One region of the Amycolatopsis orientalis genome, then DNA from elsewhere that is predicted to be linked to it. Evidence: riboswitches for the same ligand, from Rfam matches in the RefSeq annotation. Region 1 holds a riboswitch; the other holds the start of a gene.
What was found. Region 1 has a riboswitch for cobalamin ahead of metE (5-methyltetrahydropteroyltriglutamate--homocysteine S-methyltransferase). Riboswitches for the same ligand answer to the same signal wherever they lie in the genome.
Positions count from the first base shown of each region.

Region 2: linked by a shared signal. The riboswitch ahead of SD37_RS25705 (prenyltransferase/squalene oxidase repeat-containing protein) and the one ahead of metE (5-methyltetrahydropteroyltriglutamate--homocysteine S-methyltransferase) in region 1 are both predicted to bind cobalamin.

Region 1 is NZ_CP016174.1:3,403,583-3,419,105, forward strand. It holds gene SD37_RS15280 (cytochrome P450) at 1-781, opposite strand, end outside; gene metE (5-methyltetrahydropteroyltriglutamate--homocysteine S-methyltransferase) at 923-3,196, opposite strand; cobalamin riboswitch at 3,298-3,520, opposite strand; gene SD37_RS15290 (ribonucleotide-diphosphate reductase subunit beta) at 3,877-4,953, opposite strand; gene SD37_RS15295 (ribonucleoside-diphosphate reductase subunit alpha) at 5,037-8,033, opposite strand; gene SD37_RS15300 (acetoacetate decarboxylase family protein) at 8,287-8,895, opposite strand; gene SD37_RS15305 (enoyl-CoA hydratase-related protein) at 8,892-9,731, opposite strand; gene SD37_RS15310 (tetratricopeptide repeat protein) at 9,782-10,261, opposite strand; gene SD37_RS15315 (MerR family transcriptional regulator) at 10,258-10,650, opposite strand; gene SD37_RS15320 (NAD(P)-dependent oxidoreductase) at 10,701-11,561, shown strand; gene SD37_RS15325 (TIGR03084 family metal-binding protein) at 11,889-12,683, shown strand; gene SD37_RS15330 (acyclic terpene utilization AtuA family protein) at 12,680-14,377, shown strand; gene SD37_RS15335 (acyl-CoA dehydrogenase family protein) at 14,374-15,522, shown strand; gene SD37_RS15340 (acyl-CoA carboxylase subunit beta) at 15,519-15,523, shown strand, end outside.
Region 2 is NZ_CP016174.1:5,872,681-5,888,203, reverse strand. It holds gene SD37_RS25730 (ABC transporter ATP-binding protein) at 1-410, opposite strand, end outside; gene SD37_RS25725 (ABC transporter ATP-binding protein) at 397-1,146, opposite strand; gene bdeA (bis(hydroxyethyl) terephthalate hydrolase) at 1,245-2,102, opposite strand; gene SD37_RS25715 (QsdR family transcriptional regulator) at 2,242-2,838, shown strand; gene SD37_RS25710 (LuxR family transcriptional regulator) at 2,887-5,271, shown strand; gene SD37_RS25705 (prenyltransferase/squalene oxidase repeat-containing protein) at 5,327-6,340, opposite strand; cobalamin riboswitch at 6,376-6,502, opposite strand; cobalamin riboswitch at 6,612-6,727, shown strand; gene SD37_RS25700 (hypothetical protein) at 6,811-9,303, shown strand; gene SD37_RS25695 (hypothetical protein) at 9,300-9,884, shown strand; gene SD37_RS25690 (YML083C domain-containing protein) at 9,902-10,822, shown strand; gene SD37_RS25685 (energy-coupling factor transporter transmembrane component T) at 10,822-11,931, shown strand; gene SD37_RS25680 (ABC transporter ATP-binding protein) at 11,928-13,523, shown strand; gene SD37_RS25675 (ECF transporter S component family protein) at 13,520-14,338, shown strand; gene SD37_RS25670 (SRPBCC family protein) at 14,387-15,010, opposite strand; gene SD37_RS25665 (TetR/AcrR family transcriptional regulator) at 15,149-15,523, shown strand, end outside.

The DNA of each region.
Region 1 (15,523 bases):
TTCGCCGTTTCGCGGGCAGGTTCGCCGAAAAGTAGCGTTCGAGTACCTTGCGGCCGTGCAGACCCGCCGCCCAGCGGCCGCCGGGCACGGGGAAGCGCACGATGGCCGTGCCCGCGCGCACGGAGTTCACGAACGCGCGGTTGATCGCGGCCGAGTCGTCGCCGGACCGCATGCCCATGAACACGCGCGTCGCGACGTCGAGCGTGAGTTGCTTGAGGGACCAGTAGATCCGCGGGTTCGGCTTGTCCGCCCAGGCCGCGACGCCCTCGCGCAGCGCCGGTCCCATCTGGTCGACGTAGCCGGTGAGCCGTTGCCGGGTGAACGCCGCCTGCATGATCCGGCGGTGCAGGTGGTGCTCGCCGAAGTCGAGCAGCATCAGGCCGCGGTCGAAGAACTGCTCGATGAAGAACTTCCAGCCCTCCTGGGAGAAGGCCTTGTCCTTGTTCACCAACGCGATCTGGGTGGCCTCCGGGCCGGAGAGGGCGACGATGCGGCGGCCGAACGCGCCCATCCACGACACCGGGCCGTAGGTTTCGTGGCGTTTGAGGCCGAATTCGATGCCGAACCGCATGAAGTCCAGTGCGTGCCCGATGACGGGCGGGCCTTCGTCGCCGAGGACCGGCTTGAGGCCCGGCGGGGCGGGCGCGAGTTCGCGGACCGGCCAGGTCGCGCCGAGCCAGCGCTCGTCGACCGAACGTGGCAAGGGGATCGAGGTGAGCGGCGGAACCCGCTCGCGCAGCGCCCCGGTGACCCTTTCGACCGTGTTCGCCATGGTGACCATCTCCCCGCTGAGATCGGCTGCCGCCCCACCATCGCATCCTTATTGACGTCCTGACAATACCTCGAAGGAAGTCCGTGAAGGCCTCCTTGAGGGACTCTGGGTCCCACAAGGAGGCCTTCACGGAACGTCAGGCACGGAAGGTCAGGCCAGTTCGGAGCGGACCAGGCGGGCCGCCTCGACCAGGTTCCGCAGGGCGGGCTCGACCTCGGCGTAGCCGCGGGTCTTCAGCCCGCAGTCCGGGTTGACCCAGATCCGCTCGGCGGGCACGGCGCCGACGGCGGTCCGCAGCAGCCCGCCGACCTCGTCGACAGCGGGAACGCGCGGCGAGTGGATGTCGTACACGCCCGGCCCGACACCGCGACCGAAGCCCGCCGCGCCGAGATCGGTGACGACCTCCATCTTCGACCGGGCGGCCTCGATGCTGGTGACGTCGGCGTCGAGCGCGTCGATCGCCTTCACCACGTCGCCGAACTCCGAATAGCACATATGCGTGTGGATCTGCGTCGCGTCGTCGATCCCGGACGTCGCGAGCCGGAACGACGAGACCGCCCAGGCGAAGTACGCCTCGTGCGCCGCGGCCCGCAGGGGGAGCAGTTCCCGCAGCGCCGGCTCATCCACCTGGATCACGCGGATCCCGGCTTCCTGCAGATCGTGCACCTCGTCGCGGATGGCCAGCGCGACCTGGCGGGCGGTCTCGCCCAGCGGCTGGTCGTCGCGGACGAACGACCACGCCAGGATCGTCACCGGCCCCGTCAGCATCCCCTTGACCGGCTTCGCGGTCAGGCTCTGCGCATAGCGCGCCCAAGCGACGGTCATCGGTTCGGGCCGCGAGACGTCGCCGTACAGGATCGGCGGCCGGACACAGCGGGAACCGTAGGACTGCACCCAGCCGAAGTCGGTGGCGGCGAACCCGGCCAGCCGCTCGGCGAAGTACTGCACCATGTCGTTGCGCTCGGGTTCGCCGTGCACCAGCACGTCCAGGCCGAGGTACTCCTGCAGCCGGACGACCCGCTCGATCTCCGCCTTCATCGCGGCCTCGTAACCCGCGTCGTCCAGCGAACCCGCCTTGTGCGCCGCGCGTGCCTTGCGGACCTCGATGGTCTGCGGGAACGAGCCGATCGTCGTACTCGGCAGCGGCGGCAGCTCCAGCGCGGCCTGCTGGGCGGCCGCCCGCCGCGGGTAGGGGGAGCGGACGGTGTCCTCGGGCCGCAGTGCCTCCAGCCGGGCGCGCACCCCGGCGTCGGCCAGGTCGGCCGCCGTGGCCCGGTCCGCGGCGGCGGCACGGGCGGCGGAAAGGTCGACGCCCTCCTCCTTCAGCGCCCGGCCGAGCAGGACGACCTCGTCGACCTTCTGCTTCGCGAAGGCGAGCCAGCTCTTCAGACGCGGATGGAGCCCGGTCTCGCGTTCGACGTCGTAAGGCACGTGCAGCAGCGAGCACGACGTCGAGACGCTGACCGATTTCGCGGTGCCGAGCAGTGTCGCCGCCCGGCTGAGCGCGCGGGCGGGGTCGGTGCGCCAGACGTTGCGCCCGTCCACGACCCCGGCCAGGACCTCCTTGTCGCGCAAGGCGGGTTCGGCCGCGATAGCGTCCACAAAGGACTCGTCGGTGACGAGGTCGACGGCGATCGCGTCGATCGGGGAGCGGGCGAGCACGCCCAGCCCACGGCCGAGGCCGCCGAAATAGCCCGCGACCAGGATCTTCGGCCGCGCCGTCGCCTTCGCGAGCCGGTGATAGGCGCGGATGAGGGCGTTGAGTTCCTGCTCGGTGCGATCGGCCGCGAAGGCGGGTTCGTCGAACTGAACCCACTCGACGCCTTCGTCGTGCAGGCGCCGCAGCAGCTCGATGTAGCCGTCGACGAGATTGTCGAGCAGCTCCAGCGGGCGAAAGCCCTCCGGGGCGCTCTCGGCGGCCTTGGCGAGCAGCAGGAAGGTCACCGGCCCCACCAGCACCGGCCGTGTCTCGACGCCGATCGCGCGGGACTCGCGGTACTCGTCGAGCGGCTTGGTGCCGCTGAGGACGAACTTCGTGTCAGGTCCGAGTTCGGGGACGATGTAGTGATAGTTGGTGTCGAACCACTTCGTCATCTCCAGCGCCGGGGCGTCCTGCACCCCGCGCGCGGCGGCGAAGTAGGTATCGAGCGGCGAGAGGCCGAGGTCGGTGAAGCGTTCCGGCAGCGCGCCGAACAGCTCGGCGGTGTCGAGCACCTGGTCGTAGTGGGAGAAGGTGTTGGAGGGGACGGAATCCAGTCCGGCGTCCTTGAGGTCCCGCCAGGTCCGCGTGCGCAGCGCACGGCCGGTCTCCAGGAGCGCGGCCTCGTCGATCTTGCCCGCCCAGTAGCGTTCGAGTGCGCGTTTGAGTTCCCGGTCCGGTCCGATCCGGGGGTAGCCCAGCACAGTGGTGCCGATTTCGGTCACAGCTCTCTCCTCGCGAGCTTGTCGTCAGAGCCCGGAGCGCGCGCAGGAGTGACCGCTGTTCGGTCGCGCCCATCCCACGAGGCCCGGACTCACGCACGCCGTCGGCGCGCGTACCACGGGCAGGTCTTCGGACTCGTGGGCGAAACGCTCGCTCCTACCGGCCGTCGCTTCCCGGGTCGCCATGACCCAGTGCTTTACCGTGTCTCGCACGGTGACGGCTTTCGTTCCCACATACCGCTGCGGGGCAGTCCCGGATTCCCACCGGGTTCCCTGTTACCTCGACCGGCCTGGGAGGCCGGGCGAACCAGTAGCACTGTGGAGCGTACTCAGGCCCGCTACCCCTCCGCTGGACATGTGATGAACCGGACGGCCGCGGTGGCGAACACGGACTTCCCGGCTGGAGGCTGCCGGTGAGGGGTGGGCTGCGGCATGTACTGGCTGCGCGTGAAGGCCCCCTTCCCTCGGCTCAGCCGAGGGAAGGGGGCCTTCACGCGCAGCCGTTGTGACTGGTGCTGCTGCTGAGGCTCGTGACGGCCGCCCGGGGCGAGTGAGGGGAACTTTGAGGAACTCTGAGTCCCTCAAGGAGTCCTTCACGGCCCGGCCTTCAGCCTCGCAGGCGGACACGAAAAGGCCCGCCCCGTGCGAGTGCGCGGGGCGGGCCTTCTCGTCAGCTCAGGTGATCAGTCCCAGTCGAGGGCGCCACCGGACTGGTACTCGATGACGCGGGTCTCGAAGAAGTTCTTCTCCTTCTTGAGGTCCATCGCCTCCGACATCCACGGGAACGGGTTCTCCGTCTCGCCGAAGATCGGCGCGAGGCCGATCTGCTGCGCCCGCCGGTCGGTGATGAAGTGCATGTACTGCTCGATCAGCTCGGCCGAGAGCCCGAGCATGCCGCGCGGCATGGTGTCGCGGGCGTAGGCGACCTCGAGCTCGCACGCCTCGGTCAGCATCGTCCGGATCTCCGCCTGGAACTCCTCGGTCCACAGGTGCGGGTTCTCGATCTTGATCTGGTTGATGCAGTCGATGCCGAAGTTCAGGTGGATCGACTCGTCGCGCAGGATGTACTGGTACTGCTCGGCGATACCGATCATCTTGTTCCGGCGGCCGAGCGAGAGGATCTGCGCGAAGCCGGTGTAGAACCACATGCCTTCGAAGATCACGTAGAACGCGACCAGGTCCCGCAGGAAGTTCTGGTCGGCCTCGGGGGTGCCGGTCTCGAAGTCCGGGTTCTCCAGGTTCTGCGTGTACTTCAGCGCCCACGCGTCCTTGTCCGAGATGGACGGGACCTCGCGGTACATGTTGAACAGCTCGCCCTCGACCAGGCCGAGGCTTTCGCAGATGTACTGGAAGGTGTGCGTGTGCACGGCCTCCTCGAAGGCCTGGCGCAGCAGGTACTGGCGGCATTCGGGGTTGGTGATCTGGCGGTACACCGCGAGCACGATGTTGTTGGCCACCAGCGATTCCGCGGTGGCGAAGAAGCCGAGGTTGCGCTTGAGCATGGTGCGCTCGTCCTCGGTGAGGCCGTCGGGCGACTTCCACAGCGCGATGTCGGCCTGCATGGCGACCTCGGTCGGCATCCAGTGGTTGTTGCAGCCGGCGAGGTACTTCTCCCAGGCCCAGGTGTACTTCATCGGGAGCAGCTGGTTGACGTCGGCGCGGGCGTTGATCATCCGCTTGTCGTCGACGTTGATCCGGGCGGCGCCGACTTCGATCTCGCCGAGGCCGGTGGCGTCGGCGGAAGCGTCAAAGGTGGTCATCAAGGCTCACTTCACGAGGTGGTCGGGTGGGTCGTGAGTGGCGATTCGGGTTAGAACACGAATCGCCATTCACGACCGGGCGGTCACTGGCAGGCTTCGCAGTCGGGGTCGTCGATGCGGCAGGCCGCGCCGTCGGTGGCGACGAAGTCGACGTCCGAGACCTTCGGCATCTCCTTGGGCTCCGGCTTGGCGGCCGGTGCCGGAGCGGTCACCGGCACGGCCGGGACCGCGGCGGCGGGCGACGGCGAGACCGCGGCGGAAGCCGACGGAGCGGCGGGCGCCGGAGCGGCGGCGGGCTTGGGTGCCGAAGGTGTGGCCGGGGCCGGGGTGGCCGAGACCGCGTTCAGCTTGCCGTCGGTACCGCGCAGGGTGCTCTTCTCCACGTGCGTCGCGGACCGCGCCCGCAGGTAGTACGTGGTCTTGAGGCCCTTGTGCCAGGCGTAGCGGTACAGCTCGTCGAGCTTGCGGCCGCTGGGCGCCGCGATGTACAGGTTCAGCGACTGCGCCTGGTCGATCCACTTCTGGCGCCGCGAACCGGCGTCCACCAGCCACTTCGACTCGATCTCGAAAGCGGTGGCGTACAGCGCCTTCAGGTCGTCGGGCACGCGGTCGATCTGGCCGAGGCTGCCGTCGAAGTACTTCAGGTCCGACACCATGACCTCGTCCCACAGCCCGCGCTCCTTGAGCGAGCGGACCAGGTGCGGGTTCACCACGGTGAAGTCGCCGGACATGTTCGACTTGACGAACAGGTTCTGGAACAGCGGCTCGATCGACTGCCCGACCCCGCAGATGTTGGAGATCGTCGCGGTCGGCGCGATCGCCATCACGTTGGAGTTGCGCATGCCGACGGTCTTGACCCGCTCACGCAGCGGCGCCCAGTCCAAAGTGGACGAGGTGTCGACGTCGAGCGCGTCGCCCTGCCGGGCGTCGATCAACAGCTGCAGCGAGTCGATCGGCAGGATTCCCTTGCTCCACAAGGAACCCTCGAACGTCTGGTACTGGCCGCGCTCCTCGGCGAGGTCGGTCGAAGCCGAGATCGCGTAGTAGCTGATGTGCTCCATGCTGGTGTCCGCGAACTGGACGGCCTCGTCCGAGGACAGCGGCACGCCGATCTCGAACAGCGCGTCCTGGAAGCCCATCAGGCCCAGCCCGATCGGGCGGTGGCGCAGGTTGGAGCGGCGCGCCTCCGGGATCGTGTAGAAGTTGATGTCGATCACGTTGTCGAGCATGCGGACCGCGGTGCGCACGGTCTTCTCGAGGCGCTTCGTGTCGAGGCCCTCGGGGGTGACGTGCTTGAGCAGGTTCACCGAACCGAGGTTGCAGACCGCGACCTCGTCGGTGGTGGTGTTCAGGGTGATTTCGGTGCACAGGTTGGACGAGTGCACGACACCCACGTGCTGCTGCGGCGAACGCAGGTTGCACGGGTCCTTGAAGGTGATCCACGGGTGGCCGGTCTCGAACAGCATGGTCAGCATGCGGCGCCACAGGTCGACCGCACGGACCTTGCGGAACACCTTCATCTCGCCGCGTTCGGCGGCGGCCTCGTACTCGCGGTAGCGCTCGGCGAAGGCGGTGCCGTAGAGGTCGTGCAGATCCGGGGTCTCGTTCGGCGAGAACAGGGTCCACTGCGCGTCGGCCTCGACGCGGCGGAGGAACTCGTCCGGCACCCAGTTCGCGGTGTTCATGTCGTGCGTACGACGACGGTCGTCACCGGTGTTCTTGCGCAGGTCGAGGAATTCCTCGATGTCCACGTGCCAGGTCTCGAGGTACGCGCAGGCCGCGCCCTTGCGCTTGCCTCCCTGGTTCACCGCGACGGCGGTGTCGTTGGCGATCTTGAGGAACGGCACGACGCCCTGCGACTGGCCGTTGGTGCCCTTGATGTGCGCGCCGAGGCCGCGGACCGGGGTCCAGTCGTTGCCGAGCCCGCCCGAGTACTTCGCCAGCAGCGCGTTGTTCTTGTACGCCTGGAAGATCGAGTCCAGGTCGTCGTCCACGGTGGTCAGGAAGCAGGACGACAGCTGCGGGCGGGTGGTGCCCGAGTTGAACAGCGTCGGGGTGGACGCCATGAAGTGGAACGACGACAGCAGTTCGTAGAACTCGATGGCGCGGTCTTCGCGGTTGTCCTCGCGGATCGCCAGCCCCATCGCGACGCGCATGAAGAACGCCTGCGGCAGCTCGAAACGGATGCCGTTGTGGTGCTGGAAGTACCGGTCGTACAGCGTCTGCAGGCCGAGGAAGCCGAAGTCGAGGTCACGTTCGGCGCGGATGGCCGAGGTGATCTTGTCCAGATCGAAGGTCTGCAGCTCGGGGTTGACCAGCTCCAGCTCGATGGCGCGCTTGAGGTAGTCCCGGAAGTACTGCGGGTACCGCGCGGTCATCTCGTCCTGGCTGGCCTGCTGCGGAACGCCCGCGAGGTAGCTGAGCGCCTCGCCGCGGAGCTTGTCCGCCAGCAGCCGGGCGCTGACGTAGGAGTAGTTCGGCTCCTGCTCGACGAGCACGCGCGCGGCCATGATCTGGGCGAGGGCGAGTTCGTCGGCGCTGATGCCGTCGTAGAGGTTGCGCTTGGCCTCGGCCAGCACCGGCTCGGCCGAGACGTCCTCGAGACCGGCGACGGCCTCGCCGACCACGTGCGAGACGCGGGCCCAGTCGAGCGGGCGGAGCGTGCCGTCGGCCGCCTTGACGCTGATGGCGACGTCGGAGGAGGCGGGCTTCTCGGCCTCGCGGGCCTTCGCCCGCTCATCGCGGTACAGGACGTAGGCGCGGGCGACCTTGTGGTGCTCGCCGCGCATCAGCGCGAGTTCGACGATGTCCTGGATCTGCTCGATGTGCAGCGCGGTCTCCGGACCGGCGTGGCGGAGCAGGGTGGTCTCGATCTGCTCGGTCAGTTCCTTGACCAGGTGGTGGATCCGCGACGAAGCGGCCGCGTCACCGCCCTCGACGGCGAGGAAGGCCTTGGTCACGGCGACCGAGATCTTGTTCGCGTCGAAGGGGGACACGCTGCCGTCCCGCCGGATGACTCGCACGGTCGCGGGCGTCGTGTCCGAAGACGAAGGCGGCCGCTGACCGGTTTCCACTGACATGCGTCACTCCAACTGTGTCTCTCGAAAAACTGTGTCTCTTGAAAAGGGCGCGTTGAAGCACCACAAGGCCTCACGAGGCCGTGCGCTGCGGGTTCACCAAGCTGTCCGACAACCGCTCCCGAGCGGTCTCCCCGTCGCTGGGCGATGTCGGTTCCCAGAGACTACATGTAGGGGTCGGAGGCTGCACGTGCCCCAATGGGTGGCGTGTCGCTGGCTCACCCTGCCGGGTTAGACGATCACGCTCAGCGGCTGGTCAGCCGCCGAAAACGATCGTGAAATCACGCAGGCCGGCGCTCAGGACGGGCCGCTGACCGGCCAGGAAGCCGAGTGGACCGGCCTCGTTGATCTTCCAGTCGGCGGCCGCCGGACGCGGCCGCGCCGTCGCACGGACGGGGCTGCGTTTGAGACGGCCGTCCAGCATCTGGACGACGTCGAAGGCGGCGGGCAGCTTCACCGGAAGGCTCGGGCGGGCGGTGAAGGCGGCCGTCGCGATCCAGTCCTCGTGAGTGGCCGCCGAGGCGGTGAAGGTCCGTCCGTGGGTGAAGTCGAGCGCGGCGAGGTCCTTCGGGATGCCCCACAGCGCGCGCCCGCCGGCGAGCGAGACCTCGCTGTCGACCCAGATGTCGGTGATGGAACTGGAGAGACGTGTGCCGCGGACGGCCACCGTCGCCAGTAGCTCGTGGTACTGGAGCTGACCGGGCTCCTGGTAGTCGATCCAGGCCGTGAAGACCTGGGCGCGGCCGCCGACCACGACCGGCTCCGCACCGTCGGGCAGGTCGGGAAGTTCGCTCACCGGGACACGCCAGACCGACAGGTACGCCTGGCCCGCCAGGTTCCACGGTTCCGGGGGATAGGCGGTCACGCGTTCCGCCACGGCAGGTAGGCGGGCTGGTCGGTGTCGACACGCATGGAGAACTCCGGTGGTCGTTTCTGAAGGAAGGACATGCCCCCCTCGACGGCGTCCGGGCTGGCGCCCAGGCCGCCGATCAGCCGTGAGTCCAGTTCGTGCACGGGGAACGGCGACGCGGCGCTCGCCATCCGGTACAGCAGCTGGCGGGTCACCGCGACCGACACGGGTGCCGTGCTCGTGGCTATCTCGTGAGCCAGTTCGCGGGCCTTGCCGAGTACTTCCCCCGGCTCGTGAACACTGTGGACCAGTCCGGCGCTCTTCGCCTCCTCGGCGCCGAAGACCCGGCCGCTGATCATCCAATCGAGTGCCGTGCCCATCCCGACCAGCCGGGGCAGGAACCACGCGGACGCGCCTTCGGGGTAGATCCCGCGGCGGACGAACACGAACCCGAACCGGGAATCGGTGGACGCCAGCCGGTAGTCGCACGACAGCGTGATCGTGATGCCGCCGCCGACGGCCGCGCCCCGCAGGGCCGCGATCACCGGTTTGTTCATCGTGAAGATCCGCTTCGAGCAGCGTCCCGCCGGCTCCTGCCAGGCCGCGTCCGGGCCGGTCTCCGGGTCGAAGTCGAAACCGCCCTGGGAGAGGTCGGCGCCCACCGAGAAGTCCTTGCCGTTGCCGGTCAGGATCACCACCCGGACGTCTTCGTCGCGGTCGGCCCGGTCCATCGCGTCGCCGAGTTCGTCGGCCATGCGGATGGTGTAGCCGTTGCGGGCTTCTGGCCGGTCGAGCGTGACCGTCGCGACGCGATCGGCGACCTCGTAGGTGATTTCGGCGTACGCGCTCATGACGTGAAGGTAAGCCAACCCGAGTGTGTTGACAAGATGTCAATAAGGCTTCATTCGACGTCGTCCAGGTGGTCGGCGTAGTACTCGACCGCCCGCCGGTACCGCTGGACCCCGGCGTCGGCGCTGGTCGCGGCGAGCACCTTCAGCAGCGTTCCCGCGGCCTCGCGTGCTTCGCCGACGTTGTAGAGCGCCATCGCGAGGAACGTCCTCAGTGCCGCGTCGTCCGGGAACTCGTCCAGGCCACGGCGCAGGGTTTTGAGCGCTTCGTCGTAGCGGCCGAGTACGCGATACGTGCTGCCGAGTCCGAGGAACACGCCGTGTCTGTCCTCTATGGACAACCCTTCGCCCGTCAGTGCCCTTTCGTAGAAGGGGGCGGCTTCGGCCTCCAGGCCGGCAGAATCGTGTGCCCACGCCGTCTGGTAGGCGATCACGGCGTCCCGCGGGTGCTGTTCCGTCAGTTCGATCAGCCGCAGGCGGGCCTCGTCGGTGCCGTGCTCCCTGAGCCGGATCGCTTCCTGTGCGTCGCTCATGCGGCAGCACCGTCGAACGGCGGATAGCTTTCGCCGCCGACACGCTCGGCCACGACGATGTATTCGGCCAGCGCGTCACGCGAACGCGCCAGCTTGGCCATCTGCTCGTCCAGGCGTCCGAGGCGCTCTCGCATCGCGGCCAGCAGTTCGGGACAGCCGATCAGTTCGGGCTCCTCGCCGATCGCGCAGGGCAGGAGGTACGCGATGTCCTCGGACGACAGGCCGGCGGCGAGCAGGTGGCGGATCTGCTTGACCCGCAGCAAGGCGCTCTCGTCGTACTCGCGGTAGCCGTTCGTGGCGCGGTCCGCCTCCAGGAGACCTTGGGCCTCGTAGTAGCGCAACTGATGGGCGTTGACGCCCGTCCGGTGACTCAGTTCACCGATCTTCATCGTTTTCCCCACTTGACCTTCATACCGGTATCAACGTTGACGATCGTGCCATGACAGACGACGCGAAAACCCCGGTATCGATCATCGGCCTCGGTCTCATGGGCACCGCGCTCGCCCGCGCGTTCCTGACGGCCGGGCATCCCACGACCGTGTGGAACCGGACCGCCGCCAAAGCGGACGCGCTCGTGGCCGACGGCGCCCGGCTCGCGCCCACGATCGGCGACGCGCTCGGTTCGGGCGGTGTGACGATCCTGTGCCTCACCGACTATCCGGCTGTCCGCGAACTGCTCGGCGGCGCCGAGCTGGCGGGCACCACCCTGCTCAACCTGACCTCGGGTGACTCCGCCCAGGCCCGGGAAACGGCCACCTGGGCCGAAAAACAGGGTGCCCGGTACTTGGACGGCGCGATCATGGCCGTCCCGTCGGCGATCGGGACCGACGAGGCGGTGATCCTGCTCAGCGGGCCGCGGCCGGACTTCGAGATCGGCGCGCTCGGCACGATCAGCCATCTCGGCGAGGATCCGGGGCTGGCTTCCCTCTACGACGTCGCCGGTCTGGCCATGATGTGGAGCATTCTGAACGCGTGGCTCCAGGGCACCGCGATGCTCAAGACGGCGGGCATCGACGCCGCGACGTACGCGCCCTTCGCGCAACAGATCGCCGTCGGCGTCGCCGGCTGGCTGCCCGGGTACGCCGAGCAGGTCGACGCGGGCGCGTTCCCCGCGGAGGTGTCGGCCTTGGAGACCGACGCGCGGGCGATGGCGCATCTGGTCGAGGAGAGCGAGGCGCTCGGCGTCAACGCCGAACTGCCGAAGCTGCTGAAGGCGATGGCCGATCGCGCGATCGCCGCCGGGCACGGCGGGGAGCAGTACCCGGTGCTGATCGAAGAGTTCAGCCGCCCGGGCCAGTGACGTAAGACGGACACGATGGCTGAAGCCGCCCGTTCCGGGTGGGTCGCGTGGGTCGTGAGTGGCAAGTGTCGTTCTAACGGCACTTGCCACTCACGACCCACGCGAGGTCTGGGCCCAGGCAGGGGGCCTTCAGGACGGTGCCGCCCGGGCCAGTGACGTGCTCAGCCCTACGCGTTCAGTCCTCTGGATGCGTAGGGCTGTCCGCGCATCCAGAGGACTGAACGCGGAGGGGGCGAGCGAGCGGCCGGGTGGGCGAGTAAAACAATCAGGCGTGCTTGCTTTTTTCGGGCGTGGGTGCCAGCCTGGGGAGGACGCGAGGAGGCGGGCATGGCTGACCTTGGCGTGATCCTTGGGGATCTCGCGGCGGAATCACAGGCCATCGACGACGTGGTGGCGGAACTGCCCGCGTCGGACTGGGCGCGGCAGACCCCGGCCGAAGGCTGGACGATCGCCCATCAGATAGCCCATCTGGCCTGGACGGACAGGAAGGCGCTGATCGCGGCGCGCGGCTCCGAGGCCGACTGGCAGGCCGAGATCGAAGGGTTGCTCGCGACGGGGGAGACCTACGTCGACAAGGGCGCCGAAGAGGGGGCGAAGAAACCGCCCCGCGAGTTGCTGGCCGAATGGCGTGCGGGCCGCGCGGAACTCGCCGAGGCGCTGGCCGCGGTGCCCGACGGCCAGAAGATCCCCTGGTACGGACCCCCGATGAGCGCGGCCTCCATGGTGACCGCGCGGCTCATGGAGGTCTGGGCCCACGGCCAGGACATCTTCGACGCGCTCGGTCTCCCGCACGAGAACACGGCCAGGATCTGGCATATCGCCCGGTTCGGGACCCGCACGCGCGACTTCGCCTACAAGCTCAACTCGCTCGCCCCGCCCGCCGAGGAGTTCCGCGTCGAGCTGGCCGCGCCCGACGGCACCACCTGGGCGTTCGGGCCCGAGGACGCCGGGCAGCGGCTCACCGGGAGCGCGGTCGACTTCTGCCTCGTCGTCACCCAGCGCCGTCATCCCGACGACACCGACCTGGTCGCCACCGGCAAGGACGTCGAGGAATGGCTCGGGATCGCGCAGGCCTTCGCCGGTCCTCCCGGTGCGGGGCGGCGGCCGGGGCAGTTCGCATGACGGCGGCCCCGATCAGGATCGGCAACGCGTCCGGGTTCTACGGCGACCGCTTCTCCGCCGTCCGCGAGATGCTCGCCGGTGGCCCGCTCGACGTGCTGACCGGCGACTACCTGGCCGAGCTGACCATGCTCATCCTCGGCCGCGACCGGATGAAGGACCCGAACCGCGGCTACGCCAAGACGTTCCTCCGCCAGATGGAGGAGAATCTCGCGCTGGCGAAGGAAAAGGGCGTCAAGATCGTCGCGAACGCCGGTGGGCTCAATCCCGCCGGGCTCGCGGACGCGCTGCGTGAACTGGCCGGGAAACTCGGTGTCGACGTCGCGGTTGCGCATGTCGAGGGTGACGATCTGATCCAGCGTGCGGAAGAACTCGGTTTCGGGAAGACGCTGACCGCCAACGCCTATCTCGGCGCGTGGGGGATCGCGGAATGCCTGAACGCCGGCGCCGACATCGTGGTGACCGGCCGGGTCACCGACGCGTCGGTGATCGTCGGCCCCGCCGCCGCGCACTTCGGCTGGGCACGTGACGACTACGACGCGCTGGCCGGTGCCGTGGTGGCCGGGCACGTGATCGAATGCGGCGCGCAGGCCACCGGAGGCAACTACGCCTTCTTCACCGAACATGAGATCGGCGTCCCGGGATTTCCCATCGCCGAGATCTCCGCCGACGGTTCCAGCGTGATCACGAAACACCCCGGCACCGGCGGAGTGGTGAACACCGGAACCGTCACCGCGCAACTGCTCTACGAAATCACCGGAGCCCGGTACGCGGGCCCCGACGTCACGGCGCGGTTCGACACGCTGACCCTGACCGAGGACGGCCCCGACCGCGTCCGGATCAGCGGCGTCACCGGCGAACCCCCGCCGCCGACACTCAAGGTCTGTCTGAACGGTCTCGGCGGCTTCCGCAACGAGACGACGTTCGTCCTCACCGGACTCGACATCGAAGCGAAAGCCGCGCTGGTCAAGGAACAACTCGAAGGCGCGCTCAAGGCCAGGCCGCCCGCCGACGTCCGGTGGACCTTGGCGCGGACCGACCACCCGGACGCCGAGACCGAGCAGCGGGCGAGCGCGTTGCTGCACGTCGCGGTGAAGGACGCCGATCCGGAGATCGCCGGGCGGGCCTTCAGCGGCGCGGCGATCGAACTCGCGCTGGCGAGCTATCCCGGCTTCCATGTCACCGCCCCGCCCGCGGCGGCCTCGCCCTACGGCGTCTACCGGGCCGCTTTCGTCGACGCGCGGGAAGTCCCCCACGTCGCCGTCCTCCCCGACGGCACGCGCCGGGAAATCGCCCAGGCCGCCGAAACCCAGGTTCTGTCCGAAGTGGACGAACCGGGACCGCCCGCTCCCTTCACCCAGGACAGGATCCGCCGGGCGCCGCTGGGCAAGGTGATCGGCGCCCGCAGCGGGGACAAGGGCGGCAGCGCGAACGTCGGCGTCTGGACGCGGTCGGACGAGGCATGGCGCTGGCTCGCGCACCGGCTCACCGTCACCGAGTTCAAGCTGCTCCTCCCGGAGACGGCGGAGCTGGAGGTCCGGCGGCATCTCCTGCCGAACCTGCGGGCGATCAACTTCGTCGTCGAAGGCATCCTCGGCGAGGGCGTCGCGTCGCAGGCGCGGTTCGACCCGCAGGCGAAGGCACTCGGGGAATGGTTGCGCTCCCGCGAGATCGACATCCCGGAGGCCCTGCTGTGACCGACCTCTTCACCACGCCGGAGCGCGTCGAGCTGCGCAAGACCGTCCGGCGCTTCACCGAAACCGAGATCCTGCCGCACCTCGACGACTGGGAACGCGCGGGCGAGCTGCCGCGCGAGCTGCACCGCAAGGCCGGGGAACTCGGGTTGCTCGGTGTCGGCTTCCCCGAGGAGGTCGGCGGCGGGGGTGGCGACTACCTCGACGCCGTCGTCATCGCCGAGGAACTGCACTACGCGGGTGGATCCGGTGGGTTGTTCGCCTCGCTGTTCACCTGCGGCATCGCCGTCCCGCATATCGCGGCCGCCGGGGATCCGGTGCAGATCGAACGCTGGGTCCGGCCGACGCTGGAAGGCGCCAAGATCGGCTCGCTCGCGGTCACCGAACCCGACGGCGGCTCCGACGTCGCCGGGATCCGCACCACCGCGGTGCGCGAGGGCGACGAGTACGTCATCAACGGCGCCAAAACCTTCATCACCTCGGGCTGCCGCGCCGATTTCGTGACCACCGTGGTCCGCACCGGCGAATCCGGCGCCCACGGGCTCTCGCTCATCGTGGTCGAACGCGGGACACCCGGGTTCACCGTGTCCCGCAAGCTGGAGAAGATGGGCTGGCTCTGCTCGGACACCGCCGAATTGTCCTATGTGGACGTCCGCGTGCCCGCCGAGAACCTGATCGGCGCCGAGAACAGCGGTTTCGCCCAGGTGGCGACGCAGTTCGTCACCGAGCGGGTTTCGCTCGCCGTGCAGGGGTACGCGCACGCACAACGCGCGCTCGATCTGACGCTGGACTGGTGCCGTCTGCGGGAGACGTTCGGCCGTCCGCTGATCTCGCGTCAGCTGGTACAGCACAAGCTCACCGAGATGGCCCGCAAGATCGACGTCGCCCGGAGCTACACCAGGCAGGTCGCGCAGCGGCACGTCGCGGGTGAAGAGGTCATCGCCGAAGCTTGTTTCGCGAAGAACACCGCCGTCGAGACCGCCGAATGGGTGGTCAACGAGGCCGTGCAGCTGCACGGCGGACTCGGCTACATGCGGGAGTCCGAAGTGGAGCGTCACTACCGTGACGTGCGCATCCTCGGTATCGGCGGCGGCACCAACGAGATCCTCACCGGCTTGGCCGCGAAGCGATTGGGATACACCGCATGAG
Region 2 (15,523 bases), 2.5 Mb from region 1:
CCGCCGGAAAGGACATGCGCGAGGCCGTTCCTGCGGTCGGCGAGCACCGGGAAGAGGTCGTAGATCCGGCGCAGGCCGTCCGCCGTCGCGCGACCGCGCGCACCCAGGGCACCCAGCCGCAGGTTCTCCTCGACGGTCAGTTCGGCCAGGACACCGCGGCCTTCGGGGACGTGGGCGAGGCCGAGCGCGGGAAGGTCCTCTGTGGACACTCCGGTGAGGTCGCGGCCCGCGAGGGAGATCCGGCCGCCCGACGGCCGGACGAGCCCGGAGATGGTGCGCAGCAAGGTGGTCTTCCCGGCGCCGTTCGCGCCGAGGACCGCGGTGATCTCACCGGGGGCGGCGGACAGGCTCACGGAATCGAGCGCCCGGACCGGGCCATAGCCCGCCGAGAGGTTCTCAACGGTCAGCACCGGCCACCTCCTCGCCGAGGTAGGCCGCCTGCACGGCCGGATCCGCGCGGATCTCGTCCGGGGTGCCGCGGGCGATCACCTTGCCGAAGTCCAGCACCACGATCTCGTCGCAGACCGCCATCACGAGATCCATGTGGTGTTCCACGAGCATCACCGACATGCGGTCGGTCAGACCCCGCACCAGCGTGCCGACGTCGGCGATCTCGGCGGCCGAGAGCCCGCCCGCCGGTTCGTCGAGCAGCAGCAGATCCGGTTCGCCCGCCAGTGCCCTGGCGAGGGCGACGCGTTTGCGGACCGGATAGGGGAGACTCGCCGGGTAGCGGTGGGCGACGTCGGCGATGCCGAAGTCGTCGAGGTAGGCCATCGCCCGCTCGGTCAGTGCCTTCTCGTCCCGCGTCAGTCCCAGCAGGGACGAGAAGAAACCCGCTTTCGCGTGCCTGTCCGCGCCCACCAGGACGTTGTCCAGCACCGTCATCCGGTCGAACAGGCCGAGTTCCTGCAGGCCGCGGGCGATGCCGAGGCGCGCGAGGTGATGGGGGCGCAGCCGCCGCAGTTCGGTGCCGCGCCAGGTCAGCGTGCCGGCGTCCGGCCGGATGAAACCGCACGCCACGTTGAACAGCGTGGTCTTCCCCGCGCCGTTCGGGCCGATCACGCCGAGCACCCGGCCCGGGGCGACGGTCAAGGAGACGCCGGACAGCGCGACGAGACCGCCGAACCTCACCGACACGCCGGACATCTCGAAAGTCGACAGGGTCACGCAGGGAACTCCCAACGGCGAAAGGGGACGCGGGGTGGAGATCAGGTCCCGGCGCGGCGCGCCGGGACCCGATGCGCTCAGGCGTGCGGGCAGGTGTCCCGGTAGTCGCTGATCGTGCGGTCGTCCGGGGCGGGGCAGAGGAACTGCTCGTAGCGGGTGTCGTTGTCCACGAACCGCTTCAGCCACGAGATCGTGTACTTCGCCATGGTCGTGTTCGCCGTGTTCGGGAAGAAGTGACTCGCGTTGTCCAGCTCCATGTACGCCTTCTCCGCCGAGGCGGGAATGCTGGTGTAGAACGGGATCGAATGCGAGGCCACCGGCGCGACGGTGTCGGATTCGCCGCCGATGACGAACGTCGGCACCCGCAGCGAGGACCACGACTTCTGCGTGTTCCACGGCGCGAGCGGGACAGCCGCCTGCAGTGACGGCCGGTCCTGTGCCGCTTCGAGCGAACCGCCGCCGCCCATCGAATGCCCGGCCACCGCGAGGCGGGAGGTGTCGATACGGGAGCGGACGCTGCTGCGCTGGGTCAGGTAGTCGAGCGCGGCCAGCAGCTGGTCGCCGCGGCTGTCGGGCTGGTCGTAGATGGTGTTGGTGTCGATCGTGAACACGACGAATCCCTGCGACGCCAGCCGCGGGCCGATCCACGCGATGCTCGACTGGGTCGCGGTGAACCCCGGCGAGATGGCGACCGCGCCGAACGTGCCCTGCGCGGTGCTGGTGGGGTAGTAGATGGTGCCGCCGCCGAAGCCGGTGACGGCCAGGCTCGACACCGAAGTCTGCGACACCGCGAACGAGCCGCGGGAGGCTTCGATGCTGCTTTCCGTCGGGTCCGGCCCCCGCTCATAGGGGTTGTCGGCGGCGTAGGCCGTGGGAGCGACCGTGAGTGCCGCGACGGTGGCCAGTCCACAAAGGATCCGGGTCGTACTACGCATGGTGCCGTCTCCGTTCGCCGTTGAACACAGTCCGTGGTGATGGACTGTGGCAAACGGCCGCCGGGGCCGCATCGGCGAAATCGCCAGTGTTCGTCCGCGGCCACGTTCAGCGGGTCCGCCGCCCGTACGATCGGCGATCGTGAACCCCTCAGCCGAGGACATAGTCCGCACCGCGGCGCGGTGGATCGATCGCGGCATCCGTGTCGACACGTCCGCCTTCGCCCAAGACCTGGGCATCTCGCGCAGCACCCTGTTCCGCCGCGTCGGCAACCGGGAAGACCTGCTCGGTGATGCCCTCTATTACCTGTCCGAGCGCACCCTGACCGCCGCCGCGCGCACCTGGGAGCGCGATGAGGGCGATGTGGTGCGTAATGCGGCGGGCGAACTGCGCTGTCTCGCGATCATGCGCGAATACCGGTCGGTCCTGGCGGCGAGCGCCGGGTTCCGCCGCTTCCTCGACGACGAGCCGGTGCTCGCGATCCGGCTGCTCACCGATCCGGACGGGCGGGTCCAGCCGAGGGTGATCGCGGCGCACGTCGAGTTGCTGCGCCGCGACGTCGACGACGGCGGCTTCGTGCCCGCGGTCAGCCTGGACAGCCTCTGTTACGCGATCGTCCGGCTGGGGGAGGCGTTCCTGTATTCGGACGTCCTCGCGTCACGCACACCCGATCTCGAGGCGGCGTCGACGCTGCTCGCGGCGCTCGTGGAAGGAAAGGTGCCCAGCAGGATCTTGTGAAACACTTGCGCTTGGTGTTTCATCGAAAGGGATTTCGAGGAGGCGCCGATGCCTGTCCGGGACGTCGTGTACCCGCTGCGGGGCAGGGACGATCTCTTCGGCGGGCTGCGGTCGGTCGCCGGGCACGCCGTGCTGGTCCGCGGCGCGGAAGGACTCGGGAAATCGGCGCTCCTGACCGAGCTGCGCGGCGCGTCCGGCGTCCGCCTGCTCGGCGTACGGGGCCTGCGAGCGGAGCGCGCGCTGCCGTTCGGGGCGCTGCACCGCCTGTTCGGCGCCTCGGTCACCGGGGGAGCGGAAGCGCATCGGCGGCTGAGCGAACTCCCGGGGCCGGCGATCTGCTGGGTGGACGACGCGCAATGGGTCGACGCGGAATCCTTGGCGGCGCTGGGTTTCGCGGCCCGGAGGCTGTCCGGGACCCAGGTCGGGATGGTGCTCGCCTCGCGGTCCGGATCCGACGAGTTCGAGTCCGTCGAGCTGGCCCCGTTGACCGCCGAGGCGGCGGACCTGCTGCTGCGTGACCGGAGTGTGCCCGCCGGGGTACGCCCGCAGCTGGTCGAACTGGGCGGTGGGAATCCGGCGGACCTCGTCGCGCTGGCGGCGCAGCTCACCCCGGCTCAGGCCGCGGGCCGGGAGCCGGTGTCGCCGGTCCTGCGGGAACGCCTGGCCGGGTACGCCGCCCGGCTGGACGCGATGCCTGCCGAGGACCGCGTCCGGTTCCTCGCCGCCGTCGTGGATTCCCCGGCGAGCAAGGTGGCGCAAGCGACGTGGTCGGCGGCGGCGTCACCGTCGGATCGCCGCGCGGCGCACGCGCGGCTGGCCGCCGAGGGGGAGGGACCGGACGCGCTCTGGCATCTCGCGATGGCCACCGCGACGCCGTCCGCCCCACTCGCCGACGCCCTCGCCGCCGCACCGGCGGCGGACCACGCGGCCTCGGCCAGGCAACTCGAACGCGCCGCCGCCCTGGCCGTCGATCCGCCGGTACGGGCGGCCAGGTTACTGGCCGCCGCCGACGCCGCCTGGCAGGCGGGGAGGCCGGGCTGGGCGCGGCTGCTGCTCTCTCGTGTCGACGCTGAACCGGGCGCGGTGGCGTTGCTGCACGGGGAAATCGAACTGCGTGACGGCGATCCCGCGGTCGCCACCCACGAACTGGGCACGGCCGCGGAACTGCTGCCCGATCCGGCCGCCGCGCTCCTGCTGGCCGGTGAGGCGCGCAGGCTCGGCGGCGACCTGAGCGGGTACCGGGGCCTGGCGCGGACGGTCCCCGCCGGAGACGGACTGGCCTCCGCCCATTTCAGCGGTCTCACCTCGGTCTACGCCGGACGTCACGACGACGCCGTAGACCCGCTGGAGGAGGCCGTCCGCCGGGGGATGGGCGACGCCGACGTCGCCGGTGCTGTCTGGGCCGCCGAGGCCGCCTTCGCCCGTGGACACGCCGAACGGGCCCATGAGTACGCGGCCGCGGCCGTGAGCCGCGCGCGGCTGGGCAGGCGGCACGCGGAACTGCCGTGGGCGCTGATCTACCTGTCGCTGTCCGCCATCGCGCTCGACCGCCTCCCTTGCGCGCGGGCGGCGTCCCGCGAGGGCCTGCACGCGCCCCACAACCTGCGGATGGAGCATCTGACGTTGCTCGGGCTCGCCGCCGCGTTGCTGGGCGAACGGGCACCCGAACTGGGCGAGGCGGCAGGCGGGATCGCCGAACGCGGCCTCGGCAGGCCCGCCGCCGTCTCGGCGTGGGCGAACGCCTGCCTGGACCTGGCCGAAGACCGGCCGGACGACGCGCTGAGCAGGCTCGAAGACCTCGCGTCGGGGGTTTCCGGCGACCAGCCGGTGATCCGGGTCCTCGCCACCCCGCAACTGGTCGAGGCGGCCGTCCTCGCCGGGCGGCCCGAACGCGCGCGGACGGCGCTGGAGGTGTTCGATCGCTGGACCCTCGCGGGGGCGGAACCCTGCTGGCTCGCGCTGAGCCACCGCTGTCACGCGCTGACCGCCGAGGATCCGGTGGGGGCGGAACGGCGTTTCCGGGCGGCGATCGAGGCGCACCGGCTGGCGGGCGGCGCCGTCGAACTCGCCAGGACGCGGTTCGCGTACGCCACCCTGCTGCGCCGCCATCGGCGGACGAGGGACGCGCGGGATCAGTTCCGCGATGCCTTGCGCGGCTTCGAAAACGTCGGCGCGACCCGGTTCGCCGAACGGGCCCGCGCCGGCCTCCGGGCGACCGGCGAGACCGTCGACGCGCCGCACCGGTCCCTCGCCGGGCTCACCCCGCAGCAGTCCGCCATCACGCGCCTGGTCGCGGCGGGGGAGACGAACAAGGAGATCGCGCGGCGGCTGGTGATCAGCCACCGGACCGTGGATCACCACCTGCGCAACATCTTCACCGCTTTGGGAGTGCGCTCACGCGTCGAACTCGCGCGCCGCTTCGCCGACTCGTGAGCGCACCTCTCCCCGCGCCGCGTTTAGTCCTCTGGATGCGGCAGCTTCGCGTCCTCTAAACGCGGGGGCAGGCGAGCACCGGTGCCTGCGGACGGCCACCGCCGTGCAGGTCGCTCAACGGAACCCTCGCCAGGCCGAGGATCGCCTGGGCGGTCGCGCGCGGGGCGGTCGACGGGTTCAGGCCGGTGGCGTCGTAGGCGATCGCGCCCCGGTCCGCCACCGCGCCGGTGCAGCCGATCTGCAGCGACCGCAGGAAGTCGCGCGCCTTGGCCGCCGCGGCGGGACGGTGACCCGCGAGCGCTTCGGCGGCGAGGCCGGTGCTGTTGGCGTTGGGCGCGTTCGTGCCGAACCCGAAGCCGCCGTCCGCGTGCTGCTTGGTGACGAGCCAGGCCGTGCCCTCGCCGGCGTTCACCGCGTCACCGGTGGCGCGCAGCGCCTGGACGACCGTCGCGGTCGCGTCGACGTCGCTCGTGCACGTCGCTTCCCCGAAGTTCAGCGGGAAGCCGCCGTCCGCGCATTGCGTGCCCGAGAGGAAGGTCACGGCGGACGCGGGAGCGCCCTCGGGGGTGCGGTCGAGCGCGAGCAGCGCGAGCGACTGCGAAAGGGCGTTGGAGTAGTCGCCGAACGCGGACCGGTCGGAGAACCGGCCGGACGGCGTGAGCAGCGAGAGCAAGCCCGCCTTCAGGTCGACACCGCCGAACGACGACGGGTTCGCGCCCCGGATCTGCGCGGCGAGCATCAACTTGGCGTGCGCGCCCGCGTAAGCCTCGGCGCCACCGCCGACGTAGCCGGTGGTGATCTCCGGCTTCGCCAGCCACGCGATCGCCTTGCCCGCGTTCGTGTCCGACACCCCGGCGGCGGCGAACGCGAAGACGGCGTCGATCGTCAAGCCCTGGTCAGGGAACTTCTGGCCGCCGAAGTCAGCCTCGAACCGTTCCCCGTCGGTCAGTTGCCTGGCGAGCCAGCCCGCGGCGGCGCCGGCCTTGTTCGTGGTGGCCGCGGCCGCCGCCGGGGCGGCGACCACTCCGAGGCCGCACAGCATGACGACGGCGAGGACGAAACGTCTCATGAGAACCCTTTCCCGCATTTCCACGACAGGAGTCGGTGGTGACACCGCGCGACGTGGGTGACCGGGCTCGCCGGGAAGGCATACCGTTGCGGGACAGCGCCGGACTCTCACCGGACTTCCCCCACGACCGCGCTGAATCGGACGGTCCGAAGAATGTCATCCCTGGCGCGTGCCGCGGTACCGCCGCACGCGAGCGGTGCTGTGATCCTGGCAACGACCTGGTCAGCGGTGCCTGCCGCCGAAGATCGGGTGCTAACCTCGGCTGGCTCGACAATTCAACACCGCCGCCCGTGACGGGGAAGCCGGTCGAAATCCGGCGCTGTCGCGCAACCGTGGGCCCTTTCACCAGGGCGAGCCGGGATACCGAACGGGCGGACGAACGAACCAGAAGTCCGAACCACTGTCGCGATAAACAGGGGTGACCGCGGCGTTCCGCGCCTGTCCTCCGTCGTGCCGCAAAGGAGGAGTACATGCGCCGCGGATCTCTGGCCGCCTTGTCCTTCGCCGTCAGCGCCGGAGTGGTCGCCGCACTGCTCACCGGCACGGCGACGGCCGCGAGCGACCGTGATGCGGCGCAGGCGAATTCCCGGTGGCTCGCGTCGAAACTGAAGCCGGACGGCACGCTCGACGATCCCAACGGCGGCGCGTTACCCGACCACGGGCTGATGCTCGACGTGGTGTTCGCGATGTACGCGGCGGGCGAAGGCGCGCGCGCCGAACCGATCATGAAGTTCCTCGACGACCAGGGCCACGCCACCGACTACTTCACCTGGGACGGCTTGGTCCCCGGAGCCGGGTACGACGCCGTCATCGTCGGCGGCGCGGTGGCGAAAACGCTGGTCGCCGCCCAGGTCTCCGGCCGGGACCCGCGGAACTTCGACGGCCACGACATGGTCGCCGAGACCCACGGCGCCATCATGCGCCAGGGCCCGGACAAGGGCCGGATCAGCGACTACTCGAAGAACCCGGACCTGGCGGGCTCCGTGACCAACAACGCCAACATGTTCGGCCAGGCGCTCGGTGTCATCGGGCTCGCGGCGGCGGGCGAGAACGAGCGGCTCGCCATCGACAAGCTGCTGACCCAGCAGTGTTCCGAGGGCTACTTCCGCATCTTCTTCAGTGACGTCAAGACGACCGAGACCGGCGACCACGTCCGCCCGGGCGGTTACAAGGTCGCGACATGCGACGAGGGCAAGGCGACCGACCAGTCCGCGCCGGACGGCGACGCCACCGGCCTTTCGCTGTCGGCGCTGCTGGCCGCGCGGAAGGCGGGCGCGACCGGACTCGACGCGCCGATCGCCAAAACCGTTTCCTGGCTCACCGCGCACCAGAGCGCGGACGGTGGCTGGGGCGGCGGCGTCGGCACCGAAGCCCCGAACACCAACAGCACCGGTCTGATCGTCCAAGCGCTCGCCGACGCCGGAGGAGCGGAAGCGGCGGTGGACCGCGGGATGCGCTTCCTCAAGTCCGCGCAGGCCACGGCCGCGGCCGACTCCGGCACCAGGCTCGCGGACGACGTCGGCGCGATCGCCTACAGTCCCGCGGCCTACCGGGCCGCGCGCACCGGCGGCATCAGCGGGCTCGACACCTGGATCCGCGCCGGTGCCCAGGGCTCGCTCGGGCTGGCACAGACCGGCTTCTACGCGCTCGCGAAACGTGCCGGGCCACCGCCGAACCCGGGCACGGTCATCGTCACGCCGCCTGCGGCCAAGCCCGCCACCGGGCCCACCCCGAAGGCCGGTGCGGCGAAACCGAAGAGGACGGGACCGAGGGGGACCACGGTTCTCCGGAACCCGCCGGTGACGGCGGTCCCGCCCGCGGGCACGGGTACGGCGACGCCGTCGGCCCGCCTGGGCGCGTACCTGGCGAACCGGCTGGTCGGCGGCGACCACGTCGAGGTCATCGAGGACGGCAAGACCTACGTCGACTACGACGCCACCGCGGAAGTCGTGCTCGCGTTGCGGGCGCTGGACGAGCAACCGGACACGGTCGCGCGCGCGTCGAAGTTCCTGCTCACGCCGGAGGCCGTGCGGGCCTACGCGCATGGCGCGCCGTACGAACAGGGCGGGGCGTCCTACGCCGGGCCGCTGGCGAAGCTCGTGCTCGTCGCCGAGTTCGCGAAGGCTTCCGATGTCGCGGCTCAGCTGCAGGCCGAGTTGGTGGCACTGCGCGGTCCGGACGGCAGGTTCACCGACACCGGTTCCTTCGCCGACGCGGACGAGACGGTCGAACGCCACTCCTGGGCCCTGCTCGCCACCGCCGCCGAACCCGGTGCCGCCGTCGAACTGCTCCTCGCCGCCCAGTGCGCCGACGGCACGTTCCCGAAGCACCTCGACACCCCGGAGTGCGGATCCGGTGACCTCGGCGCGACGGCCGCGGCCGTCACGGCCCTCGCCGCGCGGCCGTTCACCGACGTCGCACCCGCCACCAAACGGCCGGACGGCTGGTCCGAGCGGCGCGTGTCGGCGTTCACCGCCGCGGTGGGCGCGCTCGGCGTCCGGCCGACCGGCGAAGGCATGGTGACCGGTGAGGCGGGGGAACCGGACGTCGCGCTCAGCGCCGCCGTCGCCGCCGCCCGGCAGGTGGCGGGGCTGGACGCGAGCCGGACCGCGCGTGCGCTGGGCGGACTCGTCCAAGCCGACGGCGGCTTCGTCAAGGGATCCGCCGCGGGCGACGGGAGCACCGACTTCCCGACGAGCTTGGCGGCCGCACCGGGCGTCGCCGGCCGTTCGTGGCTCACCGCGGCGGATTCGCCGTTGTCGCCCGCGCTCCGGCTACCGCTTTCCGAGGTCACCACGGCCGACGCCGCGCACGCCATGTCCGGCTCGCAAACATCGGCCGCCGCCCCGCCTTCGTGGCTGACATGGGGCCTGGCCGGACTCGCCGGGGCGCTGCTGCTCGCGGTGATCACGCTGGTTTTCCTGCTTCGCCGGTTCACCAACACCAAGGGGGTCTCGTCATGAGAAAACTGCTCGCCGTCACGTCTGTCCTCATCGGACTGACGATCGCCGTGCCCGCGACCGCGCAGGCGGTCGATCCGGCCAAGGGGTACAACGGCGTCTGCACGGGGAACGACGCCCTCACCGGCGTCACCGTCGTCGTCGACTTCCAGGAACTGAACGGCAACGGCGGCACCGCCGCGCCGACGATCACGCGCTGCTCGCCCAACGCGAGCCCCGGCACCGCCCGTACGGGCATCAAGGCATTGCAGGACGCGGGTATCGCCGTCGCCGGGACCGCGCGATGGGGCCTCGGTTTCGTCTGCCGCCTGGAGACCCGCCCGTCCGCGACCGAAACCCTTCCGCTGTCGGGCAACCCGAACTACAAGGAAGCGTGCGTCAACACCCCGCCCGCGAACGCGTACTGGGGTTACTGGTACGCCGACGGAACCGGGGCCTCCTGGACCTACAGCACCCAGGGCGCCCTCAACCGCAACGTCGTCCCCGGCGGCTTCGAAGGCTGGTCGTTCTCGCTGAACAAGTCCGCCTCGACCAACCCGCCGCCCCGGGTCACCCCGTCGAACCCGGCCCGCACCGTCCAATGAGGAGGGTCTTCGGCCTGGTGGCGGCGATCGTCCTGATCGCCGCCGCTTCGCCGTCCGCCTACGCGATCGATCAGGGCAAGGGCCATCCCGGTTTCTGCAAGGACGCCACCGGCGTCACCGTCATCGTCGACTTCCAGCAACTCGGCGGCACGACCATCGTGCGCTGCTACCCCCAGTCGTCCCGCGGCACCGGACTGGACGCGCTCAAGGGCGCGGGTTTCCAGATCGCCGGGGTGCAGCGCTGGGGCGAGGGATTCGTCTGCCGGATCGAGAACCGGCCGTCCGCGACCGAGCAGCTTCCGGTCGCCGGCCGCGAAAACTACCGTGAGCAGTGTGTCGACACTCCTCCGGCCGGCGGGTACTGGTCCTATTGGCATGCCTCGAACAACTGCGCCTGGGACTACAGCCAGTGGGGCGTGAAGAACCGGGACTTCGTTCCCGGCGGGTTCGAAGGCTGGTCGTTCTCGCTGAACGCCACCACGGAGACCAATCCGGTTCCCCGCGTCTCCGCGGTGCGGCCCGGGACCGAAGGCCAGCCTTGCGTACCCCGTGAGGAGGCGAAGCCGGTCACCGGCGATCCCGGCGAACGGCAGCGGCCCCAGCCTCAGGCCGGAAACGGGCAGCAACCAGGCGAAGGCAGGCAGGCGCCCGCGGGCGGGGAGCCCGGTGCGGGAGCACCTCCGGTCGCGGGGCAGAGCCCGGGGGCGTTGCCGCCGCCGAAGCCCCGTCCGAGCGCGTCGGCGCGGCCGAAGGCGAAGGATCCGTCGACCAACGTCGCGTTCACCGGCGGGGAGAACGCCGAGGACGTCAACGCGCTGATCGAACGCGAGTCCGGCGCGAGCGACTGGGCACCCTGGGCGGCGGGCGGCGCCGTCCTGGTGCTGTGCGTGGCCGGATTCCTGGTGGCGCGCAGGCGTAAACGCGCGCAGGGAGCCTGATGACCTCGTATTTCCTGCCGCGCGACCTGCATCCGGCCGCCTGGTGGGTGTGGGCGCTGGGGCTGGCCGTCGCGGCGGCCCGGACGACGAATCCGTGGCTGCTGCTGACGATCGTGGCCGTCGCGGGCTATGTCGTGGTGGCCCGGCGCTCCGAGGCCCCGTGGGCGCTGGCGTTCCGGCTCTACCTCTATCTCGGCGCGATCATCGTGGCGGTCCGGGTGTTCTTCCGGCTCGTCTTCGGCGGTTCCGAGGGATCCACGATCATCCTGCGGCTTCCCGAAATCCCGCTGCCCGCCTGGGCGGCGGGGATCCGGCTCTTCGGTGACGTTTCCGCGGAATCGTTGCTGGGCGGGCTTTACGACGGGATGCGGCTGGCGGCGATGGTGATCTGTCTCGGCGCGGCCAACGCGCTGGCGAATCCGAAACGACTGCTCAAGGCGATGCCGCCCGCGTTGTACGAGGTGGGCACGGCGGTGATCGTCGCGCTGTCGGTGTTCCCGCAGCTCGCCGAGAGCGTGCTGCGGGTCCGGCGGGCCCGGAAGCTCCGGGGCGGTTCGGGCAAGAAGGCCAAGGCACTGCACGCCATCCTCATCCCGGTACTGGAAGACGCCCTGTCCCGCTCGCTGCAGCTCGCCGCGTCGATGGACTCCCGCGGTTACGGCCGCGCGGGGCGGATCGAGGCGCGCGCCCGGCTGCTCACCGGCACGCTGATGATCGCCGGACTGCTCGGCGTCTGTGTCGGCGTTTACGCCACTTTGGACGGTTCGACGCCCAGATATCTCGCCGCACCGGTGCTTTCCGCCGGCGTGGTGATCGGGCTCGCCGGATTCTGGTCCGCGGGCAAACGCGTCCGGCGCAGCCGCTACCGCCCCGATCGCTGGCAGCCGGCGGAACTCGTCGTCGCCGCGAGCGGGATCGGCGTCGCGGGCGTGCTGTTCATGACCTCCAGCGTGAACCCGATGGACCTCAACCCGTCGCTGATCACCCTGTCCTGGCCGTCGCTTTCGTGGCTGCCGCTGCTCGGTGTGCTGGTCGGCGTGCTGCCCGCCTTCCTGACCCCGGTCCCCGAACCCCCGTACGCCGCGCTCGAAGAAGAAGTGCACGCATGATCGAACTGAACCACGTCACCTTCACCTACCGCGACCGCTCCGAACCGGTGCTGGCCGACGTGACGCTGTCCATCGGCGAGGGTGAACTCGTGCTGTTCGCTGGCCAGACGGGGGCGGGGAAGTCGACGCTGCTCGGCACGATCAACGGCCTCGTCCCGCATTTCACCGGCGGCCATCTGGAAGGCACCGTGTCCGTCGACGGGGTCACGACGCGGTCGCGGCCACCGCGCGAGTTCGCGCATCTGGTCGGCGTCGTCGGGCAGGATCCGCTCGCGGGTTTCGTCACCGACACCGTCGAGGACGAACTGGCGTACGGCATGGAACAGCTCGGCCTCGACCCGCAGGTGATGCGCCGCCGCGTCGAGGAGACCCTGGATCTCCTCGGCATCGCCGAACTGCGCAGGCGCGCGTTGCGGACGCTGTCCGGCGGGCAGCAGCAGCGGGTGGCGATCGGGTCGGTGCTCACCACGCATCCGAAGGTGCTCGTGCTGGACGAACCGACGTCCGCGCTGGACCCCACCGCCGCCGAGGAGGTACTGGCGACGTTGGCCAGGCTGGTGGAGGACCTCGGCACGACGGTGCTGATGGCCGAACACCGGATGGAACGCGTGATCCCGTTCGCGGACCGGATGATCTACGTTCCGGGCACCGGGGGAGTGGTGGATGGCCCGCCGCCCGAGGTGCTCAAGGACATGCCCATCGCGCCGCCGATCGTCCAATTAGGACGGCTGGCCTCATGGGACCCGCTGCCGATGACCGTGCGCGACGCCCGGCGGCGCGCTTCCTCGCTGGCATTGGGGACCCCGCCGGTCCGGAGCGCGAGCGAGGGCGAGGAGGTGCTCACCGCGTCCGGGATCGTGGTGCGGTACGGGCCGAAGGTCGCGGTGCGGGAGGCCGACCTCACCCTGCGCGCGGGCGAAGTACTCGCGATGATGGGCCGCAACGGCTCCGGCAAGTCGTCACTGCTGTGGGCGGTCCAGGGCTCCGGGCCCCGGCAGGGTGGCAAGGTCACCGTCGAGGGCAAGGACCCGAAGACGCTGAGCAGCGCCGCGGCCCGCGCGCTCGTCGGCATGGTGCCGCAGACCGCGAGCGATCTGCTGTATCTCCAGACCGTCGCCGCCGAATGCGAAGCCGCCGACGCGGAGTCGGGTGCGGAAACGGGATTCTGCCGTGCACTGCTCGACAGGCTCGCCCCGGGCATCGATCCCGGCTCGCATCCTCGCGACCTTTCGGAGGGACAGCGGCTCGCGCTCGTGCTCGCGGTGCAGTTGTCGGCCGCGCCCCGGGTCATGCTGCTGGACGAACCCACCAGGGGCCTCGACTACACGGCGAAGGCCGCGCTGGCGCAGATGATCGCGTCACTGACGGCCGAGGGCAAAGCGGTCGTGGTCGCCACGCACGACGTCGAGTTCGTCGCGACGGTCGCGCAACGCGTGGTGGTGATGGCGGAAGGGGAGATCGTCTCCGACGGCCCGACCGACCGGGTGCTGGGCGGCTCGCCGGCGTTCGCGACGCAGGTCGCCAAGATCCTCGGCGAACCGTGGCTCACCGTCGACGACGTCCGCTCGGCGCTTCCGCAGGAGGTCCCGTGACCGCCGCGCCCGCGGTCCGGCTGGGCCCGCGCTCGGCACTGGTGCTCGCGCTCGCGTCGCTCGCCGGGCTGATGATGTTCCTGTGGCCGCTGCTGGTCCGCGTCGAACCGCAGTCGATGCAGCACGGTCCGGACGCGCCGTTCGTGTTCATCGGCCTCCTCCCCGTCCTGATCGTCATCGTGCTGGCCGAGATGTCGGAAGGGGGCATGGATTCCAAGGCCCTCGCGATGCTGGGCGTCCTCTCGGCGGTGAACGCGGCGTTGCGCCCACTGGGGGCGGGCACCGCGGGGATCGAGACCGTGTTCTTCATCCTGGTACTGGCCGGACGGGTGCTCGGGCCGGGATTCGGGTTCGTGCTGGGCTGTACGTCGCTGTTCGCTTCCGCGTTGCTGACCGCCGGAGTCGGGCCGTGGCTGCCGTTCCAGATGATGTGCTCGGCGTGGATCGGGATGGGCGCGGGACTGCTGCCGCGCCGTGTCACCGGCAAGGCCGAGATCGCGATGCTGGTCGGCTACGGGATCTTCGTCGCGTACGTCTTCGGATTCCTGATGAACCTGTGGTTCTGGCCGTTCATCACCGACGCCGAAGTGCCGTACCACGATGGCCACATCTCTTACGTGCCCGGCGCCCCGGTGCTGGAGAACCTGCACCGGTTCGCCGTGTTCACCCTGCTGACCTCGACGGCGGGCTGGGACACCGGACGCGCGATCACCAACACGGTGGCGATCCTGGTATTGGGCCCCGCCGTGCTCGCCACGCTGCGACGGGCGTCGCGGAAGGCGTCCTTCGGCCGGGAGTTCCTGCCCAGCTCGTGAGTGGTGATGACGGTTCTAACCGTCATCACCACTCACGAGGGGATGTGGTCAGCAGCGGGATTCGGCGGCGGCCTTGAGGTCCTTCAGCCAGGCTTCGAGCCCCCAGCCGAGGTACTGGGTCGCGGTGGCCACGTCGGCCTCCACCTGGGCGCCAGACCAGTTCTCCTCGGTACGGACGAGGACGCCGCCCTTGACCTCGGTGAAGTTCCAGACGTGGATGCCGTTGTCGATGCTGAGCCCCTCGCCGAGGGCGGGGCCGCTCCAGCGGAGGCACTTGCCGCGCTGGATCTGGTGGACGGTCGAGGTGATCGACAACGTGGTGGCGGGGGTCGTCGCGGTGGGCGGCACCGGGGTGGTCCAGCGGAAGCGTGAGTTCTTCCGGAGCGGGCCGTGGTCCAGGCGTTCGTTGCTCAAAACCGGCTCTTGCCACGACGGCCAGCGCTCGACGTCGGTCTGCAGGCGCCAGATCTTGCTCAGGGGCGCCTTGACGAGGGTCTCGGTCCGGTAGTGGATCGGCGCTTTCGTGTCGATCGTCTTTCCCTGGCACGAAAGCGGAGCGGGGGATCCGGTGGTGGCTGCCTGGGCGGGCGTCACCGTCCCGCTCAGGAATCCGATGGCCAGTGGGAGAGCGAGCACGACGATCCGGCGACGGCGCTTCTGGGTGTCCGACATGGTTCTTCTCCTTCGTCCGACGAGTGGGTTAGCTCTTCTTGCGATAGTTAGAAGCTATAACCACGAACGAGTGAGTGTCAATAGGGAAAGTGATAGCCTCTAACTGGTCAGGGCGCCGAGGCTGGGAAGGAGTGGCCGATGGACACGGACGGGACGACCTCGCGAGAGCGGTACCGGGCTCAGGTGCGCGCGGAGATCAAGCAGTACGCGTGGGAACAGTTGGCCACGACGGGCGTCTCCGCGCTATCCCTCAACGCGATCGCCAAACATGTGGGGATGAGCGGTCCCGCGCTCTACCGGTACTTCGCCAGTCGCGACGACCTGATCACGGACCTCGTCCGCGACGCCTACCGCGGCCTCGCCGACGCCGTCCTGGCGGCGGACGGCGGCGTGGCCGAAGTCGCCTACGCCATAAGGGAATGGGCGCTGGCCGACCCGCAGCGCTACCTGCTCGTCTACGGCACGCCGATCCCCGGCTATCACGCGCCCGGCGACACCACGGGGATCTCGAAC